DNA from 2 places in the Brevibacillus sp. NL20B1 genome. Region 1 is predicted to be linked to the other one. Evidence: a T-box and tRNA genes for the amino acid it is inferred to sense, from the RefSeq annotation. Region 1 holds a T-box; the other holds one or more tRNA genes.
What was found. A T-box is a leader RNA that pairs with one kind of tRNA and senses whether it is charged. The one in region 1 lies ahead of leuS (leucine--tRNA ligase), so its partner is inferred to be a tRNA-Leu.
Positions count from the first base shown of each region.

Region 2: it has a tRNA-Leu gene. The T-box ahead of leuS (leucine--tRNA ligase) is inferred to sense a tRNA for this amino acid. The anticodon was not compared.

Region 1 is NZ_JAGTPT010000007.1:72,141-81,755, forward strand. Features, by position in the region: gene KDN35_RS06755 (helix-hairpin-helix domain-containing protein) at 1-404, shown strand, start outside; gene comER (late competence protein ComER) at 470-1,303, shown strand; gene leuS (leucine--tRNA ligase) at 1,413-3,830, opposite strand; T-box leader at 3,897-4,136, opposite strand; gene KDN35_RS06770 (class I SAM-dependent DNA methyltransferase) at 4,183-4,926, opposite strand; gene rsfS (ribosome silencing factor) at 4,932-5,288, opposite strand; gene yqeK (bis(5'-nucleosyl)-tetraphosphatase (symmetrical) YqeK) at 5,288-5,878, opposite strand; gene KDN35_RS06785 (nicotinate-nucleotide adenylyltransferase) at 5,862-6,458, opposite strand; gene yhbY (ribosome assembly RNA-binding protein YhbY) at 6,462-6,752, opposite strand; gene KDN35_RS06795 (shikimate dehydrogenase) at 6,782-7,636, opposite strand; gene yqeH (ribosome biogenesis GTPase YqeH) at 7,713-8,831, opposite strand; gene KDN35_RS06805 (YqeG family HAD IIIA-type phosphatase) at 8,828-9,352, opposite strand; gene KDN35_RS06810 (DNA polymerase IV) at 9,484-9,615, opposite strand, start outside.
Region 2 is NZ_JAGTPT010000002.1:87,766-97,380, forward strand. Features, by position in the region: gene KDN35_RS02140 (C40 family peptidase) at 1-117, opposite strand, end outside; gene KDN35_RS02145 (fumarylacetoacetate hydrolase family protein) at 393-1,019, opposite strand; gene KDN35_RS02150 (hypothetical protein) at 1,095-1,628, opposite strand; gene KDN35_RS02155 (DsbA family oxidoreductase) at 1,821-2,456, opposite strand; tRNA gene KDN35_RS02160 (tRNA-Leu) at 2,681-2,767, opposite strand; tRNA gene KDN35_RS02165 (tRNA-Leu) at 2,870-2,956, opposite strand; tRNA gene KDN35_RS02170 (tRNA-Asp) at 3,014-3,090, opposite strand; gene KDN35_RS02175 (C40 family peptidase) at 3,275-4,210, shown strand; gene KDN35_RS02180 (hypothetical protein) at 4,443-5,381, shown strand; gene KDN35_RS02185 (nucleotide sugar dehydrogenase) at 5,378-6,736, opposite strand; gene KDN35_RS02190 (response regulator transcription factor) at 6,765-7,583, opposite strand; gene KDN35_RS02195 (glycosyltransferase family 2 protein) at 7,608-9,023, opposite strand; gene KDN35_RS02200 (HEAT repeat domain-containing protein) at 9,139-9,615, opposite strand, start outside.

The DNA of each region.
Region 1 (9,615 bases):
ATGCCGACGTGGAGCAGATCAATCTGGCCGAACCGCTGACGGACGGCAGCGCTGTCCTGGTGCCGGCCAAAGGCAGTCCGGCCTCTCCCTGCGGCCAGGCGGCGGCCCACTCCGCAATCGTGGAAACAGTGGGAACGGGCAGTTCGCTCGGCAGCGCAGCCGCGGGGAGTTCGACCGGCGCTTCCGGGGGCGGAAAGGCTGGCGGCGCACAGCCCGTCAATCTCAATACTGCCAGTCTGGAAGAATTAATGACGCTGCCCGGAATTGGCGAAGCGCGGGCCAAGGCAATCCTGGCCTACCGGACAGAACACGGAGCGTTCCGTTCGCCGGAGGAATTGAAACGAATCAGCGGCATCGGCGACAAGATGTACCAGCGCCTGAAGGATCACATCCGCGTCCGCTAGTGATGGTCATGTTCCGTCTCCTGTACACATACAATGGGGAGAGAACCAGCGAGGGAGGAATGGACATGGACAGGATCGGGTTTATCGGCACGGGCAACATGGGCAGCATGCTGATCGAAGCCCTGCTCGCGGCCAAAGCCCTGTCTCCCGGCCAGATCATTGCGAGCAATCGCACCCCCGCCAAAGCGGAATGGTTGGCCGAACGTCACCCCGGACTGACCGTAGCTGCCAGCAACGCCGACGTTGCCCGCGGTGCCCGTGTGCTGCTGCTGTGCGTCAAACCGTTCGAATACAGGCAAGCATTGGAACAGACTCTTCCGGCACTTACGCCGGAACACACCCTGCTGACGATCACCAGCCCCGTCAGTTTGAAACAGCTGGAATCGCTCGTCCCCTGCGCCGTTGCCCGTATGGTGCCCAGTATTACGAATGCAGCCGGCAGCGGCGTCAGCCTGTTTGAATTTGGGTCAAGAATCGACAGTGACACGCGGGAAGGCATACTGGACCTCTTCTCCCAGATCAGCAATCCGGTGGAAGTAGCGGAGCCGTTTTTGCGCATCGCGTCCGACATCGCCAGCTGCGGCCCAGCCTTTGTCAGCTATATCCTGCGCGAGATGATCAATGCCGCCGTCGAAAAAACCGGCATCTCCGAAGAAGCCGCCGCTTATCTGACGTCTCAGATGCTCATTGGCATGGCCGACCTGCTGAAACAGGAGATGTTTACCCTGTCCGCGCTGCAGGAGCGGGTCTGCGTACCAGGCGGCATCACCGGCGAAGGGCTGATCCCCCTGCGCGAAGCCGTGCCTGGCATGTTTCGGCAGGTGTTTGAACGCACGCACGCCAAATTTGCCGAAGATCGCGAGCACATGGCCCGCCATCTTGAGACGCCGCCCGACTGACACCAAATAAAAGGCGCGTTCCCTGCCGGAACGCGCCTCATTTGGTTGATGCAATTGTCTCCTGTATCTTTTACTGCCGATTAAAACGTGCTGAATCGATGCGGATCTGTTACTTGACCACGATGTTGACCAGTTTGCCGGGGACAGCAATCACTTTTACGATCGTTTTGCCGCTGGTCAGCTCCTTGATCGTCTCGTTGCTGACGGCCAATTCTTCCATCTGCTCTTTGGTCGCGTCGGCCGGGATGCGCAGTTTTTCCCGGTTTTTGCCGTTGATCTGCAGCACGATTTCCACTTCGTCTTCCACCAGTTTGGATTCATCGTACTCCGGCCACGGTTCGTACGCAATCGTATCGGTGTGGCCCAGTTTTTCCCACAGTTCTTCGCCGATGTGCGGGCAGATGGGCGACAGCAGCTTGACGAAGCCTTCCATGTATTTCTTCGGCAGCACGTCCGCCCGGTAGGCTTCGTTGATGAAGATCATCAACTGGGAGATGCCCGTGTTGAAGCGGAGCGCCTCGTAATCTTCCGTCACCTTTTTCACGGTTTGGTGGTATACGCGCTCCAGTGCGGCCGACTCGCAGTTATCCTTGATTTTTTCATTCAAGCGGCCGTTGTCGTCAACGAACAAGCGCCATACGCGGTCGAGGAAACGGCGCGCTCCGTCAAGCCCTTTGGTGGACCAGGCGATGGAGGCGTCCAGCGGCCCCATGAACATTTCGTAAAGGCGGAGCGTGTCGGCGCCGTGGCTTTGCACGATCTCGTCCGGATTGACCACGTTTCCTTTGGACTTGCTCATCTTTTCGTTGTTCTCGCCGAGGATCATGCCCTGGTTGAACAGCTTCTGGAACGGTTCTTTCGTCGGCACGACACCGATGTCGTACAGGAACTTGTGCCAGAAGCGGGCGTAGAGCAGGTGGAGAACGGCGTGTTCCGCACCGCCGATGTAAATGTCAACGGGCAGCCATTCCTTCAGCTTTTCCGGGTCGGCCAACTGCTGGTCGTTGTGCGGATCGATATAGCGCAGGTAGTACCAGCAGCTTCCCGCCCACTGCGGCATCGTATTGGTCTCGCGGCGTCCCTTCAATCCTGTTTCCTTGTCGACGACGTTGACCCATTCCGTGATGTTGGCAAGCGGCGATTCGCCCGTGCCGGACGGTTTGATCTCCTTGGTCTTTGGCAGGACGACGGGGAGTTCTTCTTCCGGCACCACTTTCATCGTACCGTCTTCCAGGTGGATAATCGGAATCGGCTCACCCCAGTAGCGCTGACGGCTGAACAGCCAATCGCGCAGGCGATAGGAGACTTTGCGCGCTCCCTTGCCGTTTTCCTCCAGCCATTCGATCATCTTGTTGATCGCCTGCTCCTTGTTCAACCCGTTCAGGAATCCGGAATTGACGTGCTCGCCGTCGCCGGTATAGGGCGCTTTGGTCACGTCTCCGCCGACGATCACTTCCTTGATCGGCAGGCCAAACGCCTGGGCAAACTCGTAGTCGCGCTCATCGTGTGCCGGTACTGCCATGATGGCACCTGTACCGTAGCTGACCAGCACGTAATCGGCGATCCAGATCGGCAGCCGCTCCCCGTTTACCGGATTGATCGCGTACGCGCCGGTAAACACCCCGGTTTTTTCCTTGGCCAGGTCGGTGCGCTCCAGATCGCTCTTCCGTTTGGTCTGCTCCAGGTACGCATCCACCGCCTGCTTCTGTTCCGGCGTCGTGATGGTGTTCACCAGCTTGTGCTCCGGCGCGAGCACCACATAGGTGGCACCAAACAGCGTATCCGGGCGGGTGGTGAAGACGGTGATGGTCTCGTCGTGACCCTCGATTCCAAAGACGACTTCCGCCCCTTCCGAACGGCCGATCCAGTTGCGCTGCATCTCCTTGATGCTTTCCGGCCAATCCAGTTCTTCCAGGTCTTCCAGCAGGCGGTCAGCGTAAGCCGTAATCTTCAGCACCCACTGCTTCATCGGGCGGCGTTCCACCGGGTGGCCGCCGCGCTCGCTCTTCCCGTCGATGACTTCCTCGTTGGCCAGCACAGTTCCCAACGCAGGGCACCAGTTTACCGGCACTTCATCAATGTAGGCCAGTCCATGCTCGTAGAGCTTCGTAAAGATCCACTGGGTCCATTTGTAGTAGGCCGGGTCGGTCGTGTTTACCTCGCGATCCCAGTCGTAGGAAAAGCCCAGGGATTTGATCTGCCGGCGGAAGTTGTCGATGTTGCGCTGCGTAAACTCCGCCGGATCGTTTCCGGTGTCGAGCGCATACTGTTCGGCCGGCAGGCCAAAAGCGTCCCATCCCATCGGATGGAGAACGTTGTAGCCCTGCATCCGTTTCATCCGGGACAGGATGTCAGTAGCCGTATAGCCCTCTGGATGGCCGACGTGCAGTCCTGCGCCGGACGGATACGGAAACATGTCGAGCGCGTAAAACTTCTTCTTGTTCTTGTCTTCCAGGGTTTTAAACGTTTTGTTCTTCTCCCAGTAGTCCTGCCACTTTTTTTCGATCTCCTGATGATTGAAAACCATTGTGACGCACTCCCATCGTAAAAAGATGACAAAAATAAGAAAACCTCCCGCCCCTGGCGCACTGCCGAAAGGGACGAGAGGATTATGCACTCCCGCGGTACCACCCTACTTGGTGAACGTATCGTTCACCCGCTTGTTGTCCCTATCGCGGACGAGACGCTCCTCCTTACGCAGCCGGCGAAACCAGCCGGCCTTCGGGCGGAGTGCTTCGAGGCGAGTTCGGAAAGTCCCAGGTTGACTCGCACCTGCCGTCAACTCTCTGATGCCATGGGAGTCTTTCGTACTACTCCTCTTCAACGCATACTCATGTTTGCGGTTGTATTCCGATTATAGACAATCCGTACCAACCGTGTCAACGCTCGGGTCGACGCGCGGCAAAAAACAGCCGTTCGCTGGTTTCGTGCGGCGGAAGACCGGTAAAATCGGCCGTGATCTCCACGTCGACAAACCCCGCGTCCGCCAGCCAGCGCAAAAGCTGAACCGGCTGGTACGCACGCTGCCAGTGCTCCTCCTCCACACGCTGGTACAGCCCGTCCGGTTGGCGCAGGAAAAAGGTGAGCTGGTGCTCCACCTCCAGCCGAATCGGGTCGCAGAAACATTGCCAAATGTACGAAACTTCGTCATCCACCAGCGTAAACGTCTGATTGCCGAACACGTGCAGCATCTTGTAGGGGCTGTGAACGTCAAACAAAAACGTGCCGCCGGGATTCAGATGCTGATAGACACGTTCAAACGTCTGCTTGACGTCTTCCTCTTCCGTCAGATAGCTGAGCGAATCGCACAGGGAAATGACGGCGTCGGCAGCGGGCAGATCCAACTCCCGCATGTCCTGCTCCACCCAGGTGATTTGAACCTGCTCCCGCCTCATTTTGTCATAAGCCACCGCCAGCATCTCCGCCGAGAGATCCACCCCCGTCACCCGGTAACCGCGTTTGGCGAGCGGAATGGCGATACTGCCCGTTCCGCAGCCAAGGTCGATTACCTGCCGGGGTTTTTCCCGCTTTTCCCAGACCCGCTCCAGCCAATCCAGCCACTGATCGTAGGGGGAATCGGCCATCAGCTTATCGTAGACGGACGCCAAATGCGCGTACGCCATCGCCGTCAGCCCTGCTCTCCAAAGGAGACTGCCGGTGCGTCTCCCCAGAGCCGCTCCAGATTGTAAAACTCCCGTTCTTCGCGGTGAAACACGTGAATGACCACGTCTTCCAGGTCAATCAGCACCCAGCGTCCCTCGTCCGCCCCCTCGATGCCGCGGACGTTGTAGCCGTGTTTGTGCGCCTGGTCGCGAATCTCGTTGACGATTGCCTGAACCTGGCGCTCGTTGTTGCCGTGGCAGATCACGAAATAGTCGGCGATCACGGACTGTTTGCTGATGTCCAAAACGATCAGGTTTTCCGCCTTTTTCTCTTCCGCAGCTTTTACCACCAGGCGTGCCAGATCTTCCACCGTTTTAACCATCAAACTCCTCCTTGTGCATCCCTGCGGGATACGAGATCGTTGTATGCCAAGAGCGTCAACGGATACACCGTTTTCCGCTTTTCGATCAAATGCTGGATCGTGCCCCCGAGCGCGCACGCCAGCGCTTCGTCCAAATCCTGCTCGGCCAGGGCGCGAATCATCTCCACCCCGGGGAAATCCCGGTTTGGTTCTATATAGTCTGCCACACAGACCACCTTTTCTAACAGACTCATCCCCGGACGACCGGTCGTGTGGTACCGGACGGCCTGCAAAATCTCCGGATCGCTCACGCCGAGTTCCGTCTGGATGACGATGGCACCGGCAAATGCGTGCCACAGCTCTTTTTCCCCTTCCAGAAGCTCGCGCGGCATGTCGTGGCGGACGAGGATGTCGCGCATTTTCTCCACCGGCCAGCATTTGCAGTAGTCGTGCAGGTAGCCGGCCAGCTCCGCCTTGTCCGGATCAGCGCCAAAGCGCTCCGCGAGCCGCCTCGCCGACTCCGCCACGCCCAGGGTGTGGCGGTACCGCTTGTCATGCATTTGGGCGCGCACCTTCGCGAGCAGCGCCTCCCGATCAACCAGTCCGTACATATAACCCGTGCTCCTTTATATAACGCTCTACTGCCGGCGGGACGAGGTAGCGGATACTTCTGCCCGCCGCCACTTTTTCCCGAATCAGCGAGGACGAGATGTCCCAGGACGGCATCTCGACGAAGCTGACATACGCTTCGTGCGCCTGTCGGTCCAGCCGTGTCCCCGGCCGCGCCAGCCCGATAAACCGGACCAGCCGGATCAGCTCGGCAAAACGATGCCACTTGGGCAAAAGCTCCACCATGTCGGCCCCGACGATAAACGAAAAGCGGCAGTCTGGATACGCGGTGACCAATTGACGCATCGTGTCGTAGGTGTAGGATGGCCCGTCTCGCCGCAGTTCCACGTCGGTCACGCGAAAGGCCGGATGGTCCGCGACAGCCAGTTCCACCATGCGCAGACGGTGTTCCGCCGGCGTGATGCCCGCCCTCGCCTTGTGCGGCGGGATGCGGGCCGGCATGAACCAGACTTCGTCCAGCCTCATCTGGTCTCTGGCCTGCTCCGCGGCAAGGAGATGACCGCAGTGAATCGGATCAAACGTGCCGCCCATTATCCCGATCTGCTTGTCGCGCTGTTCCATGGCTTACGGCAGCTCGATCGTCTTGTTTTCCCGGGACTCCTTGTACAGCACGACGGTATGGCCGATGAGCTGCACCAGTTCGGCCTCCGCTCCTTCCGCCAGGGCGTTTGCCACCTCGTGTTTGTCATCCAGATTGTTCTGCAGGATGGACACCTTGATCAGTTCCCGCGCTTCCAGCGCCTCTTTGATCTGTGCAATCATGTTGTCGTTGACGCCCCCTTTTCCCACTTGAAAAATCGGAGTGAGATGATGGGCCTGCGCCCGCAAAAAACGCTTCTGCTTGCCGGTGAGCATCGGCATGCCTCCTTCTTTTACGTCTATGGTCATGAACTTGTCTTCGTAAGCTGCTGCAAAACAATGTCCCGCATCGTCCCTGCGGGAGCCGTCTGCCCCGTCCACAGTTCAAATGCGAGCGCGCCCTGGTTGACGAACATGCCTACGCCGGAATGAACGCGCGCACCGCACGCCCGCGCCTCTTTCAGCAGACGGGTCTCGAGCGGGTTGTAAATCAGATCGCTGACAATCAGACCGGGGTGCAGCCAGTCCGCCTGCACCGGCATTTCGTCCACCTGCGGGTGCATGCCGATCGACGTGGTGTTGATCAGCAACGTGGCATCGGCGATCGCCGCTTTCCCGTCCGCCGGATCGATCACCGCAGTGGGCACGATCGTTCCCACGTGTTCTGCCAGGAGCGCGGCGCGTTCACGCGAGCGGTTGATGATTCGGATTTCCCGCACGCCCTGTTCAGCCAGGGTGAACGCGACAGCGCGCGCCGCTCCCCCGGCCCCCATCATCGTGACAACATGCTCGCGCAAGTCGATCCCCGTCTCCTCCACCAGGGAACGGACGTAGCCCGTCCCGTCGGTGTTGTAACCGATCAGGCGGCCGTTCCGGTTGACGACCGTGTTCACCGCGCCGATCCGCTGGGCCAGGGGATCGATTTCGTCCAGCATCGGCATGATCGCCACCTTGTGGGGAATCGTCACGTTGACCCCTTTGATCCCCAGCGCGCGAATGCCGGCCACTGCTTCCCCCAAGCGCTCCGGTTCCACATCAAAAGCGGCATAGGCAAAATCCAGCCCCAATTCGGCAAAGGCGGCGTTGTGCATCAACGGCGATTGGGAATGCGAAACCGGATGGCCCAACAGACCAACCAACTGTGTTTTGCTCGTGATCATGCGGATCTCCTTCCCCTCTGCTGCTCTTTGTGTAGCATATGACAGGGTAGGCGGCAGGCGAAGCAGCACTGCCGCTTTAAATCAGACCTTTTCTTATCCCGACGCTGACGCCCTTGGGCGCGTGCACGACGACGTGCGCCTCTTCCTTGCCCCGCAGGCTGACCCATCCCAATCCGGAGATGACGATGTCCGTCGTGCCGGCAGGCGGGATCTTGAACGTATGCTTGACAAAGGGGGGCAGCGCCTGAGCCGCCTCTGCTCCCGTGGGCGGGCTAAGCAGTTCCCCATGGTGCTTGGCCATGACCTCGTCGGCATTCTCCAGCTTGGTGCGGTGAATGTACAGGTTGTTGGCCACGTAGACGACAAATGGCTGGTGCTGGCCGCGTACAAAATCGATGCGAGCCAGTCCGCCCAAAAACAGCGTCTGTTTGTCGTTTAACTGGTATACCTTGGGATTAATGCGCGCCGTGGGCGTGATCCTGCGCAGATCCTGCGGCGACACCATGTGGCCGATCTGGTCGCGGTTGATGATCCCGGGCGTGTCGTAAATGGAGCGGCCGTCTTCCAGCGGAATTTCGATCTTGTCCAGCGTCGTGCCAGGGAATGGAGACGTGGTGATTTCCAAGTCGGCCGAACCGTAGTCGTGCAAAATCCGGTTGATCAAGGTCGACTTGCCGACGTTGGTAACCCCGACGATGTAAACGTCCCGTCCGCGCCGCAATTGGCCAATGCGCGCCAGAAGCTCGTCGATGTTGACGCCTTTTTGCGCGCTGACCAGGATGACGTCCTCCGGGCGCAGTCCACGCTCTTTGGCTTCGTGCTGCATCCAGTTGCGAACGCGGTTCAGGTTGATGTTTTTGGGCAGCAGATCCACCTTGTTGCCGACCAACAAAATGGGGTTCTTGCCGACAAAACGGGGCAAGCCCTTCAGCCACGACCCCTGGAAGTCGAAGATGTCGACCACCATCACCACGAGGCTGTCGGTCGCTCCAATGCCGTGCAGAATCCGCAAGAAGTCGTCGTCCTCCATGCTGACCGGCGCCACTTCATTGTAGTGTTTGATCCGGAAACAGCGCTGGCAGATGACGGTTTCCCGGGCGAGGGCCGACGCCGGCGCGTACCCCGGCCGTTTCGGGTCCTCCGTCTGAATGGCCACGCCGCAGCCTGCGCACGTCTCCGGTGTTTGTTCGTTCACGATTCTGTCTTCCACGAAATCATTCCTTTCTTGCGCATCCAGTATAACGCCACCCGTTCCATCCGGCGGTTGAACCGCGTCCAAAACCCGTCCGTCTGGGCAACGGGGACGACGAGGATGGTATGAAACCCGAGCCGGTTGCCTCCCAGCACGTCGGTAAACAACTGGTCGCCGATCACAACCGTCTCCGCGATTGTCACGTTCATCTCTCGGACCGCCTGCAAAAAGGCGCGGCTGGACGGCTTTCGCGCTGCGCAGATGAACCGGACCCCCAACGGGGCGCAAAAGCGGTTCACCCGCTCCTGATTGTTGTTGGACACGACCGTCACCTGGATGCCTGCCTCGTTCAGCCGTTTCAGCCAGGCTTCCACCTCGGGAGTGGCGTGTGGCCTGTCCCACTCCACCAGGGTGTTGTCCAGGTCGGTAATGACCGCGCGTATGTTTCTTTTTCGCAGTTGATCTATATCAATATGATGGATAGATTCCACAAATTGATCCGGCATCAGCTTCTCCAGAAACACGGGGCACCTCCAACACGGCCTGAAAAGAACCGCGATTTCGGCACTTACTATACCACACTCCGCCACCGGCTTGCAAAAGTTTCAATCCGCATTCAACCGCATTCAAATACAATCCGCGAGGCAGCACGGCATCACTGCCCGAGACGATGTCCCGTGTCCGCTTCATGAAAACCCTCCCACGAAAACAGCGTCAACTGCTCGTACCGCTGTTCCGTCGGCGGCGCAAAGTTGGAGAAACCAACACCGACGAGGCGCACCCCCGG
Region 2 (9,615 bases), on a different contig from region 1:
GGACATGGCAGAATTTTGCGAATATGATGCTGCTTGTCCGACCTGACCACCCAGCAACAGGGATGTACTCAGCAAGAGGCCGATCGTTGATTTCCTTATCCAATCCCGTTTCGTCATCCTCTTTTCCTCCTTGTCATGATGTGATCCCGGTCAAGGGGTACATGGACAAGGGTAACGTAGGAAAAACAGGCAGATAACCCCTAAAAATTTTCCAATGCGGTAATTGGGACCTTGGAACCAGCTGCACTGCTACGTGACAGGACAGCGCTGCACACCGCTGTTCATCTGTGGGCAGCCCCATTTGGACAAGGTCGTTTCACACCAAAAAAACAGCCATCTATTGCCACAAACAGGCAACGAGATGGCTGCATGGTTGTCACACGATTACAAGATTACACCAGCTTGGCTGTAAAACTTCCCCATGTTTCGCCGCCCCACAGCAGCGCGAAGCGGTCGTTGTCCGCCACCGGACCGACGCCGGCCGGGGTCCCTGTGAAGATTACGTCTCCTTCGCCCACGCCAAAATGCTCATGCGTGTAGCGAATGATGGTCATCAGGTCAAAGATGACGTCGCGGATGTTTCCCCGCTGGACTTCCTCCCCGTTTTTTTTCAGAGAAAAATCGGTGGCGTGACAAGCTGCCAACCCCGGAAACGGCCGAAATGCCGTCAAGACGGCAGAATTGCGGAATCCTTTGGCCAACAGCCAGGGATGTCCTTTCTTTTTTAATTCGGATTGCACATCCCGCAGCGTGAAGTCTATCCCCAGGGCGATCTGATCCACCATCTCCTCAAGCGTCAGGCCCGGTTCGTACGGCCGGGCGATGCGAATCACCAGTTCGGCCTCGTAGTGAAGCTCGCCGCGGCTGCCCGGCAGCTCCAGCTGCTGCCCGTTTGCGTATGCGAGCGCATGCGTCGGCTTGCTGAACAGCATCGGATACTCCGGCACGGCATTGCCCAGTTCGGCCGCATGCAGACGGTAGTTGCGCCCTACGCAGTAAATGTTGCGGATCTGTTCCATGTCTATTCGCTCCTTTATATCTGTTGGTGCTGGCTTCCCCTCCTTACTATATCACGCCAATTTTTGGCTGGACAGCTACTCTGTTTCCCCGCTGCCCCATACAGCGCCGTACCAGAGCCGGGCATTGCCCTCCGCCTCCAGGGCGCAGACGGTGTCGCACAGCGAATCCAATACGGTTTCCAGATCGCGCTCCCCGCTGGCCGGCCAGTAAAACTGGTAATAGAGCATGCCTGCCGCTGTGTCCAATTGGTGAGCCGTCACCTGCAGGTCCCTTTTCCCGATGATGACGCTCTGCCGTGCCCGCAGCGTGTCGGAGAGGGGAAATATCCCGTCCCACGCCTGTGGATCGTATTGCGAGGTGACTTCCACCAACAGACGAGCGGAGTCGTGATCGCGCTGAAACACGACGCGATCCTCCCGATAGAAGCCGCGTCCGGAAGGCAGGTGGTCTTCGATGGCAAAGCGGATACCCGCCGGGAGATCGGCAGGTTTCAACGCCGTGACCAGCCTTCCCGGGAGCCAAAAAAAGTCGTCCGGATGCCGCACCAGCTTTGCTCCCATCACATACAAGCTGACACGCCCCCGTTCTTGCCGCACTTCTACAAACATGACGGCACCTCCTCGTCTTACAGTATGGTCAGAGGCGCTCGCCCCAAAACAAAAAGGGAGGCAGTCGTCGGATCGACTGCACTCCCGTTCTCGCAGCGTTTTCATTCCGTTGTCCGTTAGGAGTAAAAGCCAGGTCGCGATCCTCCCTGGCGCAGACGGCGGTTTGGGATTGGCGCAGGGGGTGATGGATCGTTACTGGAGTGTCGACATGTCGGTAGCCTGACGGAACGCTTGCAGGAAGTTGTCCGCCGGATGGGCGCCGGACAGCGCCAGTTTGCCGTCGATGATGAAAAACGGAACGCCGGTGATGTTCAATTCGCGTGCATACGCCAGGTCTTCGGCAATCTCCTCCCGTTTGGCGTCGGAGACAAGCTGGCTGCGGACCCAGTCAGCATCCATCCCCTGGGAGACGGCGATGGCGGCAAGCACATCCAGGCTGCCGATGTCTTTCCCTTCCTCAAAGTACGCCTGAAAAATCGCGTCCACCAGGTCGGTCGCCTTCTCCGGCGGCGCCAGTTTGATCAATGTATGGGACGCATACGTATTGGGCCACATTTTCACCCGATCAAAGCGAAACGGAACGCCTGCCGCCTCACCCGCGTTGGCGGCATGCTGCACCATACGCTCCACGACGTCGCGACCGCCTTTCATCGCCGCCATCGTGTCCCAAAACGGCAAGCCCTCTTTGGGCGTATCCGGATTGAGCTGGTACGCGCGGTAACGAATCGTCACCGGCTCGCCGTCCCACTGACGAATCGCGTCAAACAAATGTTTTTTGCCGATGCGGCACCACGGGCAGATCGTGTCCTGAAAAATTTCAATGATCATGCTGAAAACTCCCTTCTGTGCAACTGAGGATTTCCAAGGCAGGCACAATTCATGCTCGAATGGTGAGCGGACGGACTGCCTCACCATCCGAAACACATAAAAAAAGCCCAAGCGAAATGCGCTTGCGCTTTTTCGAATCTCGTCTAGGTTGTGGTTTGAGCTGATGCAAAAAGGTACAACGGTACGTGAACACGTACCATGTACCGTCTTGTACGGGATAGGTATGGTGCGGTCGAGAGGACTTGAACCTCCACGGTGTTGCCACCACTAGAACCTGAATCTAGCGCGTCTGCCAATTCCGCCACGACCGCATGGTACGGTGTGTATCGCAGGTATTCACATTGTCAATTACCTGCTGTTTTCCGGATTAAGCTGCCCGTACATGGCCCTGCTTGCACAAGAGGGATAATGGATGGTGCGGTCAAGAGGACTTGAACCTCCACGGTGTTGCCACCACTAGAACCTGAATCTAGCGCGTCTGCCAATTCCGCCATGACCGCATGTACATGGTGCCGAATCGCTGCACCGGTGTCGCTGTACGCGAAACGTTGTTTTAATGGCGGAGCTGACGGGACTCGAACCCGCGACCTCCGGTGTGACAGACCGGCGTGAACTCCAGCTTCACCACAGCTCCGTGTCTTCTGCCATCTGCTGATTTTCATCTCAGCGACTCTTGTAATATAGCATGGTCGAAAGGGAAAAAGCAAGCACTTTTTTGTCGTTCTTTGAAAAAATTTTTCATAGATTTACCATGCAAATTTCGCTACAATTTACCATAGAGACTTGCGGAAAATGCTGAATGATGGAGACGAACGACAATGAAACCAACTTCACGAATTTTCACTATCCTCTCCTTTATTGCCTTGACGACGTCAGCGGCGATCCCGACAGCCGCCGCGCAGGAATCTCCCGCTGTCTATGTTGTGGCGGCCGGAGACACCTTGAGCAAAATCGCGCGTGAACACGGGACGACCGTGCAGGCGCTGATGCAGATGAACAACTTGACATCCGACCGGCTGGCGATCGGACAGAAGCTGAACCTGCCGCTCTCCGAAATCGCCCATGCTGAAACGCCGGTTCCACAACTTGCTGATGTTTCGCCGGCTTCCGGCAGCGATGTCGGTGTCCGCCCACCGGATATTGCTGATAGCCGGAACATGACAGTGACGGCGGATGTGCTGAATGTGCGTCAAACGCCTTCCCTCGACGGCACGATTCTGGGAAAACTCCCCTTCGGCACCGTCGTGCAAATCCTGGAGCATGGTGCTGAATGGAGCAAAATCGCCTATGGATCGACGGAAGCATACGTCTACACTACCTATCTGAGCGACACCGCTGCCACTGCTCCTTCTGCTTCGCTGCCCGTTTTTTCTGATGATACCCGCGGCGCGGATCGTCTGCAGGCGATCGTCCAGCCGCTGCTGAAGACCCCTTACGTGTATGGTGGAACGACACCGGACGGATTTGACTGCAGCGGCTTTACCGCCTACGTCCTTCAGCAGCTTGGCGTCACGCTGCCACGCACGTCGGAGGAACAGTTTGCCGGTGGACAAGCCGTTCCCTTGGAACAGGCCGTACCGGGCGACTTGCTCTTCTACGACTCGCTGAACAAAGGGCGCGTCTCCCACGTCGCCCTCTACATGGGCAACGGCCTCATTGTCCACGCCAACGGAACCGACGTCCGTTACGAAAAAGTGGAAAACATTCACAAGCTCTACCCCTTTTACGGAGTGAAGCGCTACCTGATCCAATAGCTCCAATAGATCGCTCAGCGCGAACAAGAAACGGCAAGGCTTGCACTGGCCCTGCCGTTTTTTTATTTGTCATATACCCCTGTTGGCCGGTGTGGATATGACGCGCCAAGTCCTGTTCCGGACTGACGTCTGCGCCAAAAACGGGAGCAAAAATAAGACTTTTCGCTTTGTTTTTTTCCATCCTACCTGTGGTACAACTATGCTGAGTAATTCCAATCAGGAGGAAGCCGTTATGAAACTGTTTCGTCCCTCGTCGCGCGGCACGTGGATCGCTGCGGTAAGTGCGCTCCTCTTCCTGCCGTTTGTTTTTCCCGTACTCTCCCATGCTCCTGCTCCGGTTGAGGTCCAATCGGACGATCGCCGTCTAATCAAGGCGACGTGGCTGTGGGACGTACGCCGGATCGCGACCGAACCGGACGAGATCCTTTCGTTTTTGCAAAAAAACGGTGTGACTCTGCTCTACCTGCAGGTAAAGCCATCCGACGTCTCCGTCGATCACTACCGGCACTTCATTCGCAAAGCGCGGTCGCTTGGCATCGATGTACACGCCCTGAACGGCCAGCCTGAGTGGGCGCTGCGTAAACGCTATGACGACCTCCAGGCGTTTGTCGATTGGGTGCGTCGATACAACGATGCTGTACTGAGAAGCGAGAGCTTCACCGGCATCCACCTCGACATCGAGCCATATCTGCTTCCGCAGTGGAAAACCGACCGTGACCGAGTCATCCGCGAATGGAAGGAAAATACAGAACGCATCGTCGCGCAGATCAAGGAACACAGCGATCTGGTCGCCGGGGCCGATCTGCCCTTCTGGCTGGATGAGGTTCCGTCTGTTCCCGGAGAGACTCCCTCCGGGCAGCTCAGCTCGTGGATGATCCGGCAGTTTGATCACGTCACCCTGATGGCCTACCGCAACCAGGCAGTTGAAGACGACGGCATCATCGCGCATGTCCGCAGTGAGCTGAACACTGCCGCTGCCTGGAACAAGACCGTGCTGGTCGGCGTCAGCATCAACGCCACGAACGAAGGCGACAAGGTAAGTTTTTCGGAAAAAGGAAAGGCCGAGATGCTGCGCCAGTTGTCCATCACTGACGCGCATCTGCGGCCATTTGCCTCATATGGCGGGCATGCCATCCATGATTACGCCTCGTGGAAAGCGGCGAAGGACTAGATCGCCATGGACGGTTCCTTCGCCTCCACTGGCGCAATGGAGGTGCCCAGTTTGTATAAGTGCGGAACATGAATGCCGTCGAAAGCGTTACGCGTATCCAGAATGGCGACGCCCAGGTCGGCCAGTTCACGGTAATTAAACGCACTGTGATTGGTGATCAGTACCATGATGTCATATTTATTCCACTCGCGGATGTCGTACTCGACGCTCTTGACTTCTTGACCGTGTTTGTCTTTGAACGTGACGGCGTGCGGATCGTAGTAGTCAACGAACGCCCCTGCATCCTTGAACAGTTCGTATACTTGCAATCCCGGAGATTCGCGCACGTCGTCGATATCCGGTTTGTACGCCATACCCAGCAGCAGGACGCGCGAGTTGCGCAGCGATTTGGCGTAACGGTTGAGAATTACAGACGCTTTGTAGACGACGTAATCGGGCATGCCGTTGTTGATCGATTGGGCCAGGTCAATGAACTTGCTGAAGAAACGGTAGCCTTTTGCCTTCCACGACAGGTACATCGGGTCCAGCGGGATGCAATGGCCGCCAATGCCCGGGCCGGGATAGAACGGCATGAAGCCGAACGGTTTGGTCGAGGACGCTTTGATAACTTCCCACACGTCGATGCCCATCCGTTCGCACATGAGCGCCATCTCGTTGATGAAGGCGATGTTCACGCTGCGGAAGGTGTTTTCCAGCAGCTTGGACATTTCCGCCACTTTCGTCGACGAAACGGGAACGATGTTTTCAATGAAGTTGCTGTACAACTTGACACCCAATTCCAGGCATTTCTCGGTCGTACCACCGATGACTTTCGGTGTATTGGTGGTTTGGAAACGGTTGTTGCCGGGGTCCACCCGCTCCGGCGAGAAGCACAGGAAAAAGTCGACTCCCACACGGTAGCCCATTTTTTCCAGCTCCCACTGAATCAGTTCTTCGGTGGTGCCGGGATAGGTGGTGCTCTCCAGCGTGATCAGCGGTCCGTTTTGGACGTAGTGTTTGATCTGATCAACGACGCGGGAAATGTAGGACGTGTCCGGGTCCTGATTTTCACTCAGCGGCGTCGGCACGCAAATGCTGATTGCGTCCAACTCTTTCAATACGCGGTAATCGGCGGTTGGAATAAACCGGCCTTCTTCCACCAACGGGCGGACTGACTCGTTGGGTACGTCGCCAATGTACGACTCTCCCCGCTGCAGCGTCTCGATTTTTTTCAGATCCAGATCGATGCCAAACACGGTAAACCCGTGTCTCGCGATCTCGACGGCAAGCGGTAGGCCCACATAGCCCAATCCGATGACACCGACTTTTGCTGTTTTGTTTTCAATTTTTTGCTGCAATGCCGTAAATCTGTCCACTTGGCATCCCTCCGGTTTATTTGTATGTCTAGGAGACTAGCAAGCGCTTGATGCGCCAGTCCAGCTCAATGGGGGAAAATGGTTTGGTGATATAATCGGCAACGCCTTTTTGGAAGCATTTGGTCATGTCTTCCTCCAGACGTTTGTCCGTCAGCACCACAATTTTGCATCGCGCTTCAGGTTCCTGCTGCTCTCGAAGCCAATCGATCACCTGAAACCCGTTCATCACCGGCAGCGTTAGTTCAGTGATTACCAGGTCAGGACGCAGCTGCAGGTATTTTTCCATCCCCTCTGCGCCGTCTATTGCGGTATGCACATCGTATCCGCTGCGCGCGAACCGAACCGCCAGGAGCTGCCTGACGACGGGGTCGTTCTCAATTAGCAGCAGGCGGTGAGGCCGCACAGACGGTTGGCACACGACAAACTGCAAACTGTCTGCGGCTCCGGCCTTTTGTTCCAGTCGCCGGATCACTTCCTGATACAACGCCTCGAACGAATCGCCGCTTTCGGGAAAGCTGGCAATGTAGACGCTCCCTTGCAGCCGGTGGCGCTCCTGCAGCCTCTCCTTGACTTGCAGCGCCAGATAGTGCGTATCGGCCAGCGTTGTGCCGTCCAACAAGAGGAACAGCACCTTTGACTCGTCGTCGTAAAAGACCTGAGCAGCCTGCCGGGGATCGCGATCCTGGATATACTGCTGCAGTCCGGCCCATTCCGGGTCACCGTCTGATTCGCATCGGGCGGCAATCAGACCGCACGCCAGGTTGCTCGCCTCGTAGTACCGCAAAAAATACGACAGCTTTTCGGCAAACCGGGACTCTGCCACACGTTGGTTACCGCTTGTAGGCATCTTCTCCACTCCTTTGCAGATGCGTCACGATTGTCGCGTCTCTACTTTCCAACTCTGCCGCGTCATGACACCCCACGTGTTGTTCTTGCGGAAAAACTCAATGTGACCGAGGAGGCGCCAAATCGCTCCCAATTGGTAGTACCCGAAAAACATCAGGAATCCGTATCCCAGCAGCTTGGCCAGATCGCTCATTTTCGGATAACGGCGGAACGCCCGCTCTTCCAGCAAAATGGCGCTGACGGTGAGCATGTAGCCGTACAAGAGGTTGATCGCCATAAAGACCAGAACGATGTGTGCATCGGTCATGTCCATCAAACTGTATCCGATCAGGGCGAGCAGCCCGGTCAGCTTGAAATAGGGATTCAGCGTTTCAAACATCACGTTGTAAGGCATGGTCAACAGGCCCATGATCTTATACTTCGGATTGAACAGCATGTGCCGGTATTCCAGCATGTTTTTCAGGTTACCCCGGCCCCAGCGCTTGCGCTGACTGCTCAAGATACGGAATGTGTCCGGCGCCTGCGTCCAGCAGACAGCATCGGGACAAAAGGCAACACGGTACTTCAGCTTGTTCTCCAGCATGTACTTGTGCAATTTAATGATGATGTTCATGTCCTCGCCGGGGTACCCTTCGCGGTAGCCGCCAACTTTGATCACGCAGTCTTTGCGGAAGAGGCCAAATGCCCCCGACACGATGATCAAGCCGTTGATCGAGCTCCATCCAATCCGACCGCCGAGGAAGGCTTTCATGTATTCGATGGTCTGAAACATCGGCAGCAGTTTGTCAGGAAGCCTCACTTTCTTGACGATGCCGTCCTCGATCAGGCAACCGTTGGCGATGCGCACGTTTCCGCCGATGGCGACGGTCTCTTCCGGATTTTCCATGTACACCTGTGCCATCCGGATGAGTGCGTCTTTTTCCAGCAAGGAATCGGCATCAATTGACGCGATCAGCGGATAGTGGGACAAGTTGATGCCTGCGTTGAGTGAATCCGCCTTGCCGCCGTTTTCCTTGTCGATGACATAGAGCTGCGGGTACTGCGGGTTGTGATAAATCCCTTTAACGGGCGACGAGTGCACCACATTGCGGATCCGGGCGTGCGGCTGCCGGATCAATCCAAATTCCTTGATGAGCACCTGCAGCGTATCGTCCTTGGACCCGTCGTTGATGACAATCACTTCGTACTGCGGATAATGCAGAGCCAGCAGGGAGCGAACGTTCTCGATAATCGTCAGCTCCTCATTGAATGCCGGCACCAGGATGGAGACGGGCGGGACCCGATCCGATCCGGCAAGTGACTGATAACGGGTATACCGGGAACGCTTCATGATCTTCGAGATGTTCAGATGCGAGAAGATGGTAATCAGCAGGTATATCGAGTTGACCACCATGACGTAGTACATGGCAAACAACCCGTAACCCAGCAACAGATCGCGCATAATTCCTCCTTTCCCTCCGAAGAAATCTTCCATCGTAGACCTTCCGATGAAGTTGGCTTTCTCTCACGGAAGTAGTTCGTGCTGCTATCTCCCTTCTCGGGGAAGTATTCCACGCTTATCCTGTCATATGGCCTGCCTGCTGCGTGTTGAAATAAGAGTGGTACATGGCCTGCTTGGTTTTGGCTCCTGCGGCACCAGCCTGACCGCTGTCGTCGCTCTCGCTGCGGAGCGCTTCCTGGATGTTTTGCATGGCCAGGTCGGCGATTTCAGGCTGCTTCGCCTGCGAAGCGATCTCGCACAGGGCTCTGAATCCGTCGTCGCCGAGTGCGGCCAGGCTGCGGGCGGAATTGTACCGCACCCACCAGTTCTCGTCTTCAATGGCCCGACTGAGCAGCGGCACATAGCGGTCGTCTGCCCATCTGCCGATCGACTTGGCCGTAAGCGATCTGATCTCCCAATCCGGGTGCGTAATGAGCGATTCCACCTGCTGTGGCGTCACCCCATCCCCTGAACGGAGCAGCAGCTTGGCTGCGTTGATGCGGATCTCTTTCTCGTCCGCACCGATCAGCTTCCACAAGCTGCTGAGCAGCTC